Regions from separate parts of the Lysinibacillus sp. GJ-1 genome, predicted to be linked through region 3. Evidence: riboswitches for the same ligand, from Rfam matches in the RefSeq annotation. Region 3 holds a riboswitch; each other region holds the start of a gene.
The links. A riboswitch is a leader RNA that binds a small molecule or an ion and turns the genes downstream of it on or off. The one in region 3 is predicted to bind cobalamin.
Positions count from the first base shown of each region.

Region 1: it holds a riboswitch for cobalamin, as region 3 does, so the genes downstream of both, LO754_RS02285 (ABC transporter substrate-binding protein) here and LO754_RS14280 (energy-coupling factor ABC transporter permease) in region 3, are expected to answer to the same signal.
Region 2: it holds a riboswitch for cobalamin, as region 3 does, so the genes downstream of both, LO754_RS13445 (ribonucleoside-diphosphate reductase subunit alpha) here and LO754_RS14280 (energy-coupling factor ABC transporter permease) in region 3, are expected to answer to the same signal.

Region 1 covers NZ_CP088912.1:494,494-498,651, reverse strand. The annotation lists gene LO754_RS02295 (adenosylcobinamide amidohydrolase) at 1-108, opposite strand, end outside; gene LO754_RS02290 (FecCD family ABC transporter permease) at 105-1,106, opposite strand; gene LO754_RS02285 (ABC transporter substrate-binding protein) at 1,103-2,068, opposite strand; cobalamin riboswitch at 2,283-2,468, opposite strand; gene LO754_RS02280 (acyl-CoA dehydrogenase family protein) at 2,633-4,158, opposite strand, start outside.
Region 2 covers NZ_CP088912.1:2,721,747-2,725,904, reverse strand. The annotation lists gene LO754_RS13465 (histidine phosphatase family protein) at 1-69, shown strand, start outside; gene LO754_RS13460 (bifunctional adenosylcobinamide kinase/adenosylcobinamide-phosphate guanylyltransferase) at 21-413, shown strand; gene LO754_RS13455 (ECF transporter S component) at 460-954, shown strand; gene LO754_RS13450 (hypothetical protein) at 951-1,637, shown strand; cobalamin riboswitch at 1,745-1,933, shown strand; gene LO754_RS13445 (ribonucleoside-diphosphate reductase subunit alpha) at 2,094-4,158, shown strand, end outside.
Region 3 covers NZ_CP088912.1:2,883,003-2,887,160, reverse strand. The annotation lists gene LO754_RS14295 (energy-coupling factor ABC transporter ATP-binding protein) at 1-609, opposite strand, end outside; gene cbiQ (cobalt ECF transporter T component CbiQ) at 602-1,378, opposite strand; gene LO754_RS14285 (energy-coupling factor ABC transporter substrate-binding protein) at 1,382-1,654, opposite strand; gene LO754_RS14280 (energy-coupling factor ABC transporter permease) at 1,656-2,402, opposite strand; cobalamin riboswitch at 2,546-2,729, opposite strand; cobalamin riboswitch at 2,986-3,165, shown strand; gene LO754_RS14275 ((2Fe-2S) ferredoxin domain-containing protein) at 3,302-3,673, shown strand; gene cobJ (precorrin-3B C(17)-methyltransferase) at 3,677-4,158, shown strand, end outside.

The DNA of each region.
Region 1 (4,158 bases), 2.3 Mb from region 3:
ATTAGGTCCTAAAATGCCAAGGATTTTCCCCTTTTCAACGGTAAAACTAACATCTTTGACGATAGGTACGTCCTCATAGCCACCCGATAGGTGTTCAACGATAATCATACACGTACCCCCTTGCTTCGACGTTGCTTATAGAAAATATAAGAAAAGACAGGAGCACCGATAAATGCAGTAATAACGCCTATTGGTAATTCCCGAGGGATAATGATCGTTCGCGCCACTAAATCACAAATAATTAGCAATGTTGCGCCATTGATAAATGATAACGGCAATAGATGACGGTGATCCGAACCCCAAATCATGCGTGTCATATGTGGCACAACTAAACCGACAAAACCGATTGTGCCAGAAACAGCAACAGCCGCACCAGTCAGCATGGAGCCCCCTACTAAAATTAAATATTTACTACGCTTTACATTGACACCTAAATGCTTTGCACGTTCTTCTCCGTATAATAGAACATTGAGCTCTCGTCTTTGCGTCCACAGAATAGCAGAGCCTATGACAACAAATGGTGTAATCATCTGCACATACGGCCAGCCCCGCATCGAAACTGAACCAAGCAACCAGCCTATCACTTGGCGGAGCTCTTCTCCTGATAATGCAATCATTAAGGATATAAGAGATCCTAAAAAAGAACTAAAAATAACGCCTGTTAAAATAAGTGTTTCCATTTTCAGTGCACGGTCGACTATTCTGGCAAAGCTCATGACAGCTACCATTGTTAGTACCGCACCCACCATACTAAGCGTTGGTAATGCATACAACCCGACAACCGGTATCGAGATACCAAAAAATAATGTCACCACAGCACCTACTGACGCTCCCGAAGATACACCTAGCGTATAAGGGTCTGCCAATGGATTCTTTAACAACCCTTGGAAGGCTGCCCCTGCAATCGCCAACGATGCGCCAACAAGTCCTGCCAGCAATACGCGTGGCAACCTAATTTTCCATAAAATATTAGCGGCTGTTTCATCTGCCGCCCTATTCCAAAATACTTCAAATGGAATATGAACCGAGCCTATTGATACGCCACACCAGATGCTAACAAGAAGTAACGTAATGGCTGTAATATAGGCTAATAATGCTCTACTCACTCGAAAGCCTCTGGATAGATGGCTTTCGCTAACTCTTCAAGCCCATCTGCTAAACGCGGGCCTTGACGACTTGTTAAATTTTCATCTACTTGTACAATTGCTTTATTTTTTACAGCTGTAATAGTATCAAAGCCTGCACGTTGTGGAATTTTCGTTAAAATATTTGGCACATAATCGTATGTGACAACGATGACATCTGGATTTTTTGTAATAATTTGCTCCGCATCAATTTTGAACCAACCAGTTGTATCGGCTGCAATATTTTCAGCATGAATCATATTTAGCATTTCCTGCATAAATGTATCCTTACCAGGTGTGTAGATTTCAGGCTCATCTGACGTTTCGACAAAGACTTTCTTTGGTTCCACATCCTGCAATTTCGCTTGGATTTCTTCCACTTTGGCTTTCATATTAGCAATAATTTTTTGTGCCTCCGGTAACTTACCAGTTGCGCGTCCTAATTGCTCAATCGTCGTATAAGTTTCATTAAAATCGCTTGCATTCGCCACTACAAATACCTTTACACCTGCTGCCTCAAGCTGCTCCATCGCTCCATCTAAAGAAGCCATTCCTGATTCATGAGCAAACACAATATCTGGCTGTAAGGCGATAATTTGTTCAATATTGAACTCCATACTGCCGACTTTTTCTTTTTTAGCTGCCTCCGGTGGATAATCATCATAATCATTGACGCCGACAATTTCGTCATCTAGGTCAAGCCCAAATAATATTTCTGTATTACTCGGAATAAGAGAAACAATTTTTTCAGGCGGTGCTTCTAGCACGATATCTTTGCCAGTAGCATCTTTTATTGTCACTGGAAATGTTGCTTCTTCTTGTTTGGTTACTTGTTGCTCCTGCTGCTCTGATGCAGATTGCTCGTTTTTCGGTTGTGCTCCACATGCTGCAAGTAAACCCATTGCCAAAAATGCTGATAATCCTATCTTCCAATACTTTTTCATTGTGAATCCTCCTTAGATTGTATGTGCATTTTTTAGCTCTGTTAACTTGATTGATCGATAGTATAGGGATTGTCATTATTAAATATGGGGATTGCTCACCTTTATTTTCAATGGTTATCGATAGTCGCCTTACAAAACATAAAAAAAGCCCTCGTCCATTTAACGAGAGGCGGGCTTGCACAAAAAAACCACCATCCTATCCTCGTAGGCTGAAATGTAATGTTCTATAAAGGCAGGTCTCCTGGCTCGTGCTCCAAATGCTTTTTCATGCCTTCCCAAAATAGCTTTCAGTGGCATCCATTGAAAAAACTCACACTTACAGTGGCGGGACCGCATCGGAATTACACCGATTTCCCTTTTCACTTTACTTAAGTAAAGAACCTTTATAATATTCAGTTGATTTTATTATACATGAAAATAGAAATAGGGAACGATAAAAAAAGTGACACCATTCTAGGTGCTTCAAAAATTGTGTGCGTGCCTGACACCCTAAAGACGGTAGATAAACTCACAAAAATTTGAGTTTATCTACCGTCTGAAAACTTTTTAAAAAGGCTTATTTCCTTACATAATATCTGAAAAATACTGGACCGTTTTCATGGGTGCGCCAATTTCGCGTAATGCCCATGTATTTTCTAAATATATATCTGCTAGCTTTTCGTATTTGCCACCAAATTTAGCTGCCCATTCGACTGCTACTACACTTTCATAGAGATGAGCCATTTTTTCGGCTACTCCCTTTGCTTCGTATGATTTAGTAGCTTCATCCAGACGACTAAATGTTTGTAATGTACATTCTAATTTCGCTAGTTGCTCTTCCACAATTTGCACTAATGAGCCATTTGCTAATTTAGTCAACCGCTCATGCATTACTCGTACAAATAATTCATGGGCAAAATATTTATCGACTAAGCGAATAAGCTCTAATGCTAAAATATTCGCTGTACCTTCCCACACCGTAAGTACTTGCGCATCTCTAAGCAAACGAGGCGTAACAAAATCTTCAATATAGCCATTTCCCCCATGTAATTCAATCGCTTCGCTTGCATAATGTACCGCTTGTTCAGCCGTTTCTTTCTTCATAATGGCGATATTCAAGCGATTAAGAATCATATCCTGCTCATCGCCCTGACCACTCGTTACCTTGTCATACAATTGAATAAGATCGAAAACAGTAGCCACTTCTACATGGACCTTCGCCGCATATTTCCCTAATGTATCTTGAATCATAGGATATTGAATTAAAGGTTGCCCAAATGCATTCCGATTAGTCACATAATGCTTCGCCTCTAAAAATCCGCGACGCATAATACCGATAGAAGCCACTGCATTACAAATTCTAGATAAATTAAGCGCCTCTAGCATATAATAGATTCCTTTATTTGGTTCTCCAACGACATATGCTAACGAACCATCAAACTCTACCTCACCTGATGGCACTGCTCTCACACCGAGCTTATCTTTTAAACGACGAATGCGAAGGTTGTTTATCTTACCATTGTCTAGACGCCAAGGGACCGCAAATAATGTTAAACCTTTCGAACCTGTAGATGCGCCCTCAATGCGTGCTAAAACCATTGCCACACCACACATTCCTACATTTGATGCAAAATATTTTTCTCCGTACATAAGATAATGCTGTCCATCTTGTCTAGCCTTTACAATATTTGCGCCAACATCTGAACCACCTTGCCGCTCTGTTAAAAATGTTGCTCCCTCATATAGCTCTGTATCTCCTGTTGCACAAACATGTGGTAAAAATCGTTGCTTCAACTCTTCACTTGCATAATGATCCAGCAAATAGGCTGTTGCCATCGTTAACGTGACGGGGCAATAGAAGCCTGGCTCCGCATGAGATAGTAAATAGCCTTGCGCAAAGCTATAGACATAATTCCCCTTCCTACCTAACTGCGGAATGTTCTTATGCACATAGCCTACAATTCCCGTGTTGTATGTTTCTTCAATGGTTTTTTTGTAGCCTTCATTGACCCAAACTTCCGAAACTTCCTCACCATATGCATTATAGCGTTGCAATCGAGGTTCGCCCTCTCGATCAGTATGCTTCGCCCTTACGTCAATAGCACCTGCAC
Region 2 (4,158 bases), 160 kb from region 3:
GCTTGGAAGGAGGGAGCTAGATGCATGTCTTTATCGGAGGAGCCTATAACGGAAAAACCGCTTATGTAGAGCGATTACTAAAAGATGATCACTATACGATAATTGATGGCGAACTACCAGATGTTGCACCTGATTGTGATGCACTCATTATTAAAAATTTAGAACAATGGCTCGTAAAACGCAATTTGGAGGAAGATGAAGCCATTATCCATCACATTTTGACAACACTTAAAAGCCTTGAAAAAAACTGTGTAGTGTATATGATTGTAACCGATATGGGACGTGGTGTTGTACCGATGGAAAAGCAAGCAAGACTATTGCGTGACACGTGTGGTCGCTTGTATCAGGCGTTATTTGCAGAAGCACAACAAGTAAATCGCATTTGGTATGGCATTGCAGAACGTATTAAATAAACGAGTTTAGGCTTCAGTAGAATACTTGTAGAAAAGAGGAAATGGAATGAATCGACAAAAATTAATGAGTTTGACATTAACAGCCATGGTTGCGGCGATTTGTGCAGTTGGGGCAGTTATTAAAATTCCGTCTTTTGTATCATCGGCGGCACTCGACTCAGCGCCAGCATTTTTAAGCGTTGCCTTTTTATCGCCTGTATTGGCAGGAGTAGCAGGGTTAATAGGTCATTTGATTACAGCATTGACATCTGGTTTTCTACTTGGACCTTTGCATCTTATTATTGCGGTCGAAATGTTTATTGTTGTATGGCTATTCGGTGTGATGCACAAAAAAGGTATGCATTTTTGGAAATGGCCGGTAGCGCTTATATTAAACGGTGTGATCGCACCACTCCCATTTTATTTCATCATTAGTCCAGCGTTTTTCTGGGGCTCATTAGCGAGTATTTTCATGGCAACTGTCATCAATTTATTGATTGTAGCTGTCGTGATGCCAATACTCTCGAAAGTGTTTGTTCGTAAGGCAGGGCGAGCAAATTGAGAAATGCAGTAAAAATAGGGAATCTGATTGTTACAACAGATAATGCTGCAGCCATCGGAGAAAAACCTCAAGATGTCGTATCGGCTCCGGATACATTAACTGCTTATTTAACTGGGCGCGTCACTTTTCTAGAACAGCTTGCAGCCGATGCCCTACCCAGTCATATTATTCTTGCCAACTTTTCAGGCGATGAGGCGTGGTCTCGTTATGTCGTAGGACTTGCGCAAGTCTTTGAAGAAGCAGGTCTACCATGTCCACCTGTAAATGGCAGTTCAGAATCCAATATGCCGACTGTGCAATCGGGATTATCTGTAACAATGTTAGGTGAAATGCAAACAAGGTCGTCATTTGCTCGTGACAACCTGATTTGGTATACGTATGGACTGCCACTCGTTGGCAATGAAGTGCTTGCGCAGCCTGAAGATGTGGCCCAACTACAGCCCATTTACCAAGCTTGGCGCGAGGAAATTGTGCAACAAGTTTGGCCGGTAGGTTCTCAAGGCTTACAAGCAGAATTTTTAAGACTTTTTGGTCAGCAACAAATTAAAAGTTCGCTGGATGTAGGAAAAACAGCAGGGCCATGTGCGGTAATTTTACTAGGAATTAATCCAAAAAAAGAGCAACTGGCACAAAAAATTTTTACTAGAAATTTTGAGAAACTGCGTAAAACTGCATTGGAATAGGGCTTGCTTCGAGCAAAAGTAGCGTTTTCGAGAATACAAGGGGCAAAACGCCTATTGAAACGTTAAACACAATATGTTAGATTTGTTTAGGAGTTAAAACACTATATATAGTATATTGGACAAGCGGTACCAGTATGGTTTAAAAGGGAATTCGGAAATAGAGATATCTAAAGCCGAAGCTGTCCCCGCAACTGTAAGTGCTGACAAATAATTAGGATGCCACTGTGAAAGAACGGGAAGGCAATTATTTGAAGGAAGCATGAGCCAGGAGACCTGCCGAGTTGTTCAAGACAGCAACACATCTTCGGGGATTGAGAAGTGGAGGCGAGAGATTTGTCCACTTCGATGTGTACATGTCCTTCATTTCCATTTCCGATTTTACAGCGATTACGCAACCGAAACAGGGTGTGTAATCGCTTTTTTGTGTGCGCTGATAGAAAGGGAGAGAATGGGAATATGACAATTCAAATCGAACAGCAGATGGCTAAGTTAAAGAAAAGTTACACAGAGGAGGAGCTTGAAAGCTTTGTAAGATTATCGGATAGATGGCTACGAAAAAATGACAATGCAACATTTGAAGCTTGGGCGGATGCGATGATTTTACAAACACTTAGTCTTATTGATGAGGAAGAGCCATATTGGACATTTGTTGCTGCCCAAATTTACTTAGAAAAATTGTATGATCAATTTGCTACCCGTCGTGGTGTTGGGGTGGAAGATGTCTATAAGGTATTTCCAGAGCAACTTGCTCGCTATACCGAGGCAGGGCTTTATCACGATTGTTTAACGACGAAGTATAGTGAACTAGAGCTAGTCGAGCTTGCGTCTTATCTTGAACAGAGTCGTGATGAGCTGTTTACGTATATCGGTTTAAAAACGTTAATGGACCGCTATGTTGTGCGTGATTATACAAAAACACCTGTAGAATTACCGCAAGAGCGTTGGATGGTCATTGCAATGACATTGATGCAAGATGAAACGGAAAACCGCTTAGAAAAAGTACGAGAATCGTATTGGGCGATGAGTAATTTATATATGACGGTTGCAACACCGACATTGTCGAATGCCGGAAAAACGCATGGTCAGCTTTCAAGCTGCTTTATTGATACGGTAGATGATAGTTTACAAAGTATTTATGATACGAACACCGATGTTGCAACATTATCGAAATACGGGGGCGGTATAGGCGTTTACATGGGGAAAATCCGTAGTCGTGGCTCCTCTATCAAAGGGTTTAAAGGCGCATCTAGTGGGGTACTGCCATGGATCAAACAGCTTAATAATACAGCGGTGTCAGTGGATCAGCTTGGTCAACGCCAAGGCGCAATCGCCGTATATTTAGATGTGTGGCATAAAGATGTCTTTACGTTTTTAGATTTACGTTTAAATAATGGAGACGAACGATTACGCGCACATGATATTTTCACTGGTTTATGTTTACCGGATATTTTTATGGAAGCGGTCGAAGCGCGTGGAGAGTGGTATTTATTTGACCCACATGAAGTACGTGAGGTAATGGGCTTCTCACTTGAAGATTGTTATGATGAGCAAAAAGGACAAGGCTCTTTCCGAGATAAATATGCGTCGTGCATTGCCAATCCACTATTAAGTCGAGAAGTGGTGCCGGCAATCGATATTATGAAGCGTATTATGCGTTCACAGTTGGAAACAGGTGTACCATTTATGTTTTACCGCGATGAAGTAAATCGCATGAATCCAAATAAGCATGAAGGGATGATTTATAGTTCAAATTTATGTACTGAAATTTTCCAAAACATGTCGCCGACGCAATTCGAATCCATTACGTTAGAAGATGATGTGATTGTGACACGTCGTAAGCCAGGAGATTTTGTTGTATGTAATTTATCTTCTGTCAATTTAGGAAAGGCTGTTCCGGCTGGTGTGTTAGAGCGTTTAATACCGATTCAAGTGCGCATGTTAGATAATGTGATTGCCTTAAATACTATTCCTGTGAAACAAGCCGAGCGTACTAATGCTCGTTATCGTGGAATTGGGCTAGGGACATTTGGTTGGCATCATTTACTTGCCTTGAAGGAAATTCAATGGGAGTCGGATGAGGCAGTTGACTATGCTGATAAATTATACGAGCATATTGCGTATTTAACGATTCGTGCATCGAGTGCACTTGCGCGCGAAAAAGGTGCTTACCCATTATTTGAGGGCTCTGACTGGCAAACGGGTGTTTATTTTGAAAAGCGTAGCTACAACAGTGACAAGTGGCAAGCTTTGCGTGCAGATGTCGCAAAATATGGACTGCGCAATGGGTATGTAATGGCCGTAGCACCAAATTCATCGACGTCTATTTTGGCAGGCAGTACGGCAACAATTGATCCGATTTTCCAAAAGAGTTACTCCGAGGAGAAAAAGGATTACAAAATTCCTGTTACAGTACCGGACTTATCACCCGTAACGACTTGGTATTATAAGTCTGCTTACTTTATCGATCAAAACTGGACGATTAAACAAAATGCGGCACGTGCCCGTCATATTGACCAAGGCA
Region 3 (4,158 bases):
TAAAGCGATATCATGTGTCGCTAATAAAAACGTACGTTGCCCATCTTCTAATTTAGCTAAGTACTGTAAAAATTGTGCCGCATAATAAGTATCTAGCCCAGCAGTCGGTTCATCTAATAGTAAGACGGAAGGTTCCATTGCGAGCACACCAGCCATGGCAACACGTTTCTTTTGTCCGACGCTTAAAAAGTGAATGGGCTTATCAAGCAATGCTTCAACCTCTGTTTGCGCAACAGCCCACGCGATTTTTTCTTCAATTTTTTCGTTTGACCAGCCAAGATTTAATGGCCCGAAAGCTATGTCTTGCTTGACGGTACCAGAAAAAAGTTGATTGTCCGCATCTTGGAAGACGATGCCAACTTGTTGTCGTAATGTTGCTAATGCTTTTCTAGAATAGCTAAGCGTTTCGTTACAAAAAGAAATAGTGCCAGCTGTCGGTTTTAAAATACCATTTAAATGCTGAAATAACGTAGATTTACCTGCGCCATTGTGACCAAGCAGGGCAATTTTTTTTCCCTTTGGTATTTGCAAAGTAATATCTGTTAAAGCTTTAGTGCCGTCTGCATAAGCATAAGATAAATGTTGAAGATCAAAATAAAGCTCAGTCATGAGAAATACCTCCATAGATAATGAGGGATACGAAAATAATAACAATGCCTAACCAGTTTTTCTTGTTGTAGCTACTACTTTCTTGCCAATAGACAGCTTCGCCACCGCGTGCCTGCATCGCATTATTTAGTTCGCGACTGCGTTGGAACATTTCGGCAAACAGTGCTGCAATAAGCATGGAAATCGACCGAAGCCATTGCATTGGTGATTGATAACCAAGACGTGCTTGTTGTGCAAGATGAATTTTTTGCATGCTGTTCAAAAAGATAAAAATAAAACGGTATGTTAGCTCTACCAACTCTACAAATAAAGCTGGCAACCGCCATTGCCGTAAGACATAACAAATGGATTGTACGGAAGTCGTTAAAATTAAAAAATATAAACAACTAATACTGCCCAAAACGGTGAAAAACAGGTGCCGCGCTGTTATCAAGCTGTCATTTCCTATAAAAATGGTCCACTGGCTTAGCGAAAATGTCCATAGATGCGCCGGCAAAATACTAGCAGCAGGTGCAATCGAAATCAAAATAGATAGTAAACTGGAGAGCAAGAAAAAACTCGGTAAAAGCAGGAGTTTTGCATAATATTGTAAAGGAATTTTTGCGCCTAAAATGATAAAAGCACTCATTACAAGAAATGTAATGAGTGAAATTTGTTCATCTCTCATGATAAGCGACAATAGCAACAACCCAAGGGAGAACGTCATTTTTTCTAACGGATGAACGGACGCTAGTTTATTCATATAAGCATACTTATCAATGAGTAACATCGTTTAACCTTCTTTATGCTTACCGCGCATATAGCCCACGAAATAGCCAATAAAACCAGCGCCAATAGCGGCTTGTAAGACGAATAATAGACTTTCAATTTCACCACTTGGTGGCTCCCATAAGCTTTCAAACCATGGTTCGTATTCTTTGTTTATTTCACCAATGGCTGCTTCAGCTTCACCGTCAGCACCGCCGAATTCAGCGCCTTTTTGGATGAATAGAGGGATGATTGCTAAAAATATCACAATAGCTAATAACAGTAAATTTTTCTTCATGTTAATGTGCCTCCTTTGCAGAGAAAACACGTAAAGCTTTTAATTCGCTTACATTGTATTTTTTTAAGAAATTCATCACAATGACAGTTAAAATCCCTTCACTAATTGCTAGAGGAATTTGTGTTAACGCGAAAATCCCTGCGAATTTCGTGAATGAAGCCATAAAGCCTCCCACTTCTGAAGGGAAGGCAAGTGCAAGTTGAACGGATGTGACAACATATGTACCCAAATCCCCAAGCATTGCTGCAAAAAAGACAGCGAGAGAAAAGGATAGACCGATTTTTTGAGCACCTTTAAAAACAGCATACGCAATCATTGGTCCTACAATCGCCATGGAAAAAGCATTTGCACCAAGAGTGGTAATGCCACCATGCGCTAATAGTAACGATTGGAATAATAAGACGATTGTCCCTATCACACTCATTGCTAATGGGCCAAACAGGACTGTGCCAAGTCCAACACCAGTAGGGTGTGAGCAACTGCCCGTAACAGATGGAATCTTTAATGCAGATAAGACGAATGCAAATGCCCCTGATAGCCCTAATATCATTTTCGTTTCAGGGTTTTCATCAATTGTTTTGCGAATTGAGCGTAACCCTAAAATAATAAATGGAATCGAAATAATCCACCAGAATATCGCCCATTCAATCGGTAAAAATCCTTCCATGATGTGCATGGCAAATGCTCGTTTTGGTACTAGTAAAAATGCTAGTAGGAAGTAACTAAGTTTCCAAAAAGATAATTTCAAAATCTCTCCTCCTTAAATCAAAATTTTCGAATGTAGCGTGCGCAATAAAAAAAGCACTTCTCCTAATTTAGGAAAAGTGCATAGCTGAAAAAGCAAATAGAATCATCATCTGCCAAGCCGCACACCTATCCTCGTAGGTTGAAACGATCACGTTTTTTTCGGCAGGTCTCCTGGCTTTAGTTCAACGTTTTATAGGTCTTCCCGTCCATTGGACAGTGACATTCTCTATAAAACTCCCTAGTACAGTGGCGGGACCGCGCCGGACTTGAACCGGCTTCCCTTTTAAGCGAAATGGCTACACTTCGCACCGAAAAAAGATGAAATTGTGAGATTTCACGACACAGTGTAACATGTTTTTCCATTCGTAAGCTATCCTTTTTTTATAAAAAAATTTTTTCGTTGTTTGACATTCTAGAAAATTCAGATAAATACAAGAGAATAACGGTCGCTTTCAATGAAATACTTGTTGAAATTTTATTAAAAATCTAATAAATGAAAAAGAAATGTTGAAAAGTATGAAAAAAATAGGCTATGATAGAGACAGTTTTTCAATTCATTTTAAAAACTTACAGCATTTCAATTTAATATAGATACATCTATAAGTGCTCGAAAAAGTTCGAGATAATAGGGAAATCGGTGTAAATCCGATACAGCCCCCGCTACTGTAATAGCTGATGAAATCGCAATGCCACTGAAAACTTGGGAAGGCGCGAGAGTAAAAGGAAGCTTAAGTCAGGAAACCTGCTTATTGATGGCATGCAAACTTTTCGGAGGGAGAAGTGAAGCGAGAGCGGATACGTGTATATTCGTTTTTATTTTGGCTTCTACAAAACCTTTACTCTTCGATATAGAGTGAAGGTTTTTTCTTTTTCCTAAAAGTAAATGAGGGGAGAAAAGCAATGACAACTTGGAACTTAGAGGGAATGAAAACACATCTTTTTATTTGTAATGGCAGTAGCTGCATGAAAAAAGAGGCAGAGGAAATTACCCTAGCAATACGAGATGAAATCGAGAAATTAGCACTTGATAAGGAAATACATACGACAAGAACGCGCTGTAATGGCAGATGCAAAGATGCCTGTGTTGTCATCGCTTATCCACAAGGAAATTGGTATCGTGTGCCATCGGTTGAACACGGAAGAACACTTGTACAAGATTTAAACCATGACTCTTTACATAGTGAACATGTTTTTACACTGAAAGAAGGTACATTACAGCGTACACCGCAAACAACTGCCATTAAAGGCATCGACAAGGTGAAAGAGGGGTAAAAAATGGCGCAAAAAGGAAAGATTTTTGTTGTGGGCTTTGGCTCTGGTGATTTTAACCATATTACGACTCGTGCTGTGGAGGCACTGCAACAAAGTGAATTTATTATTGGCTATAAAACGTATGTTGAGCTTATTCAGGATTTAGTTAGTGCAAAGTCGATTGTTAGTACGGGCATGACAGAAGAAGTTTCACGAGCGCAAGAAGCAGTACGTCAAGCGGAAGCTGGCAATATTGTATCTGTTATTTCAAGTGGAGATTCAGGTGTATATGGGATGGCGGGGCTTGTCTATGAAGTGCTTATTGAGCTTGGTTGGACAGAAGCAACAGGTGTTGAAGTCGAAATCGTACCAGGTATTTCAGCTATTAATTCCTGTGCAAGTTTACTAGGTGCACCGATTATGCATGACTCTTGCACCATTAGTTTAAGTGACCATTTAACGCCATGGAATTTAATCGCCAAGCGTGTGGAAGCAGCAGCTATGGC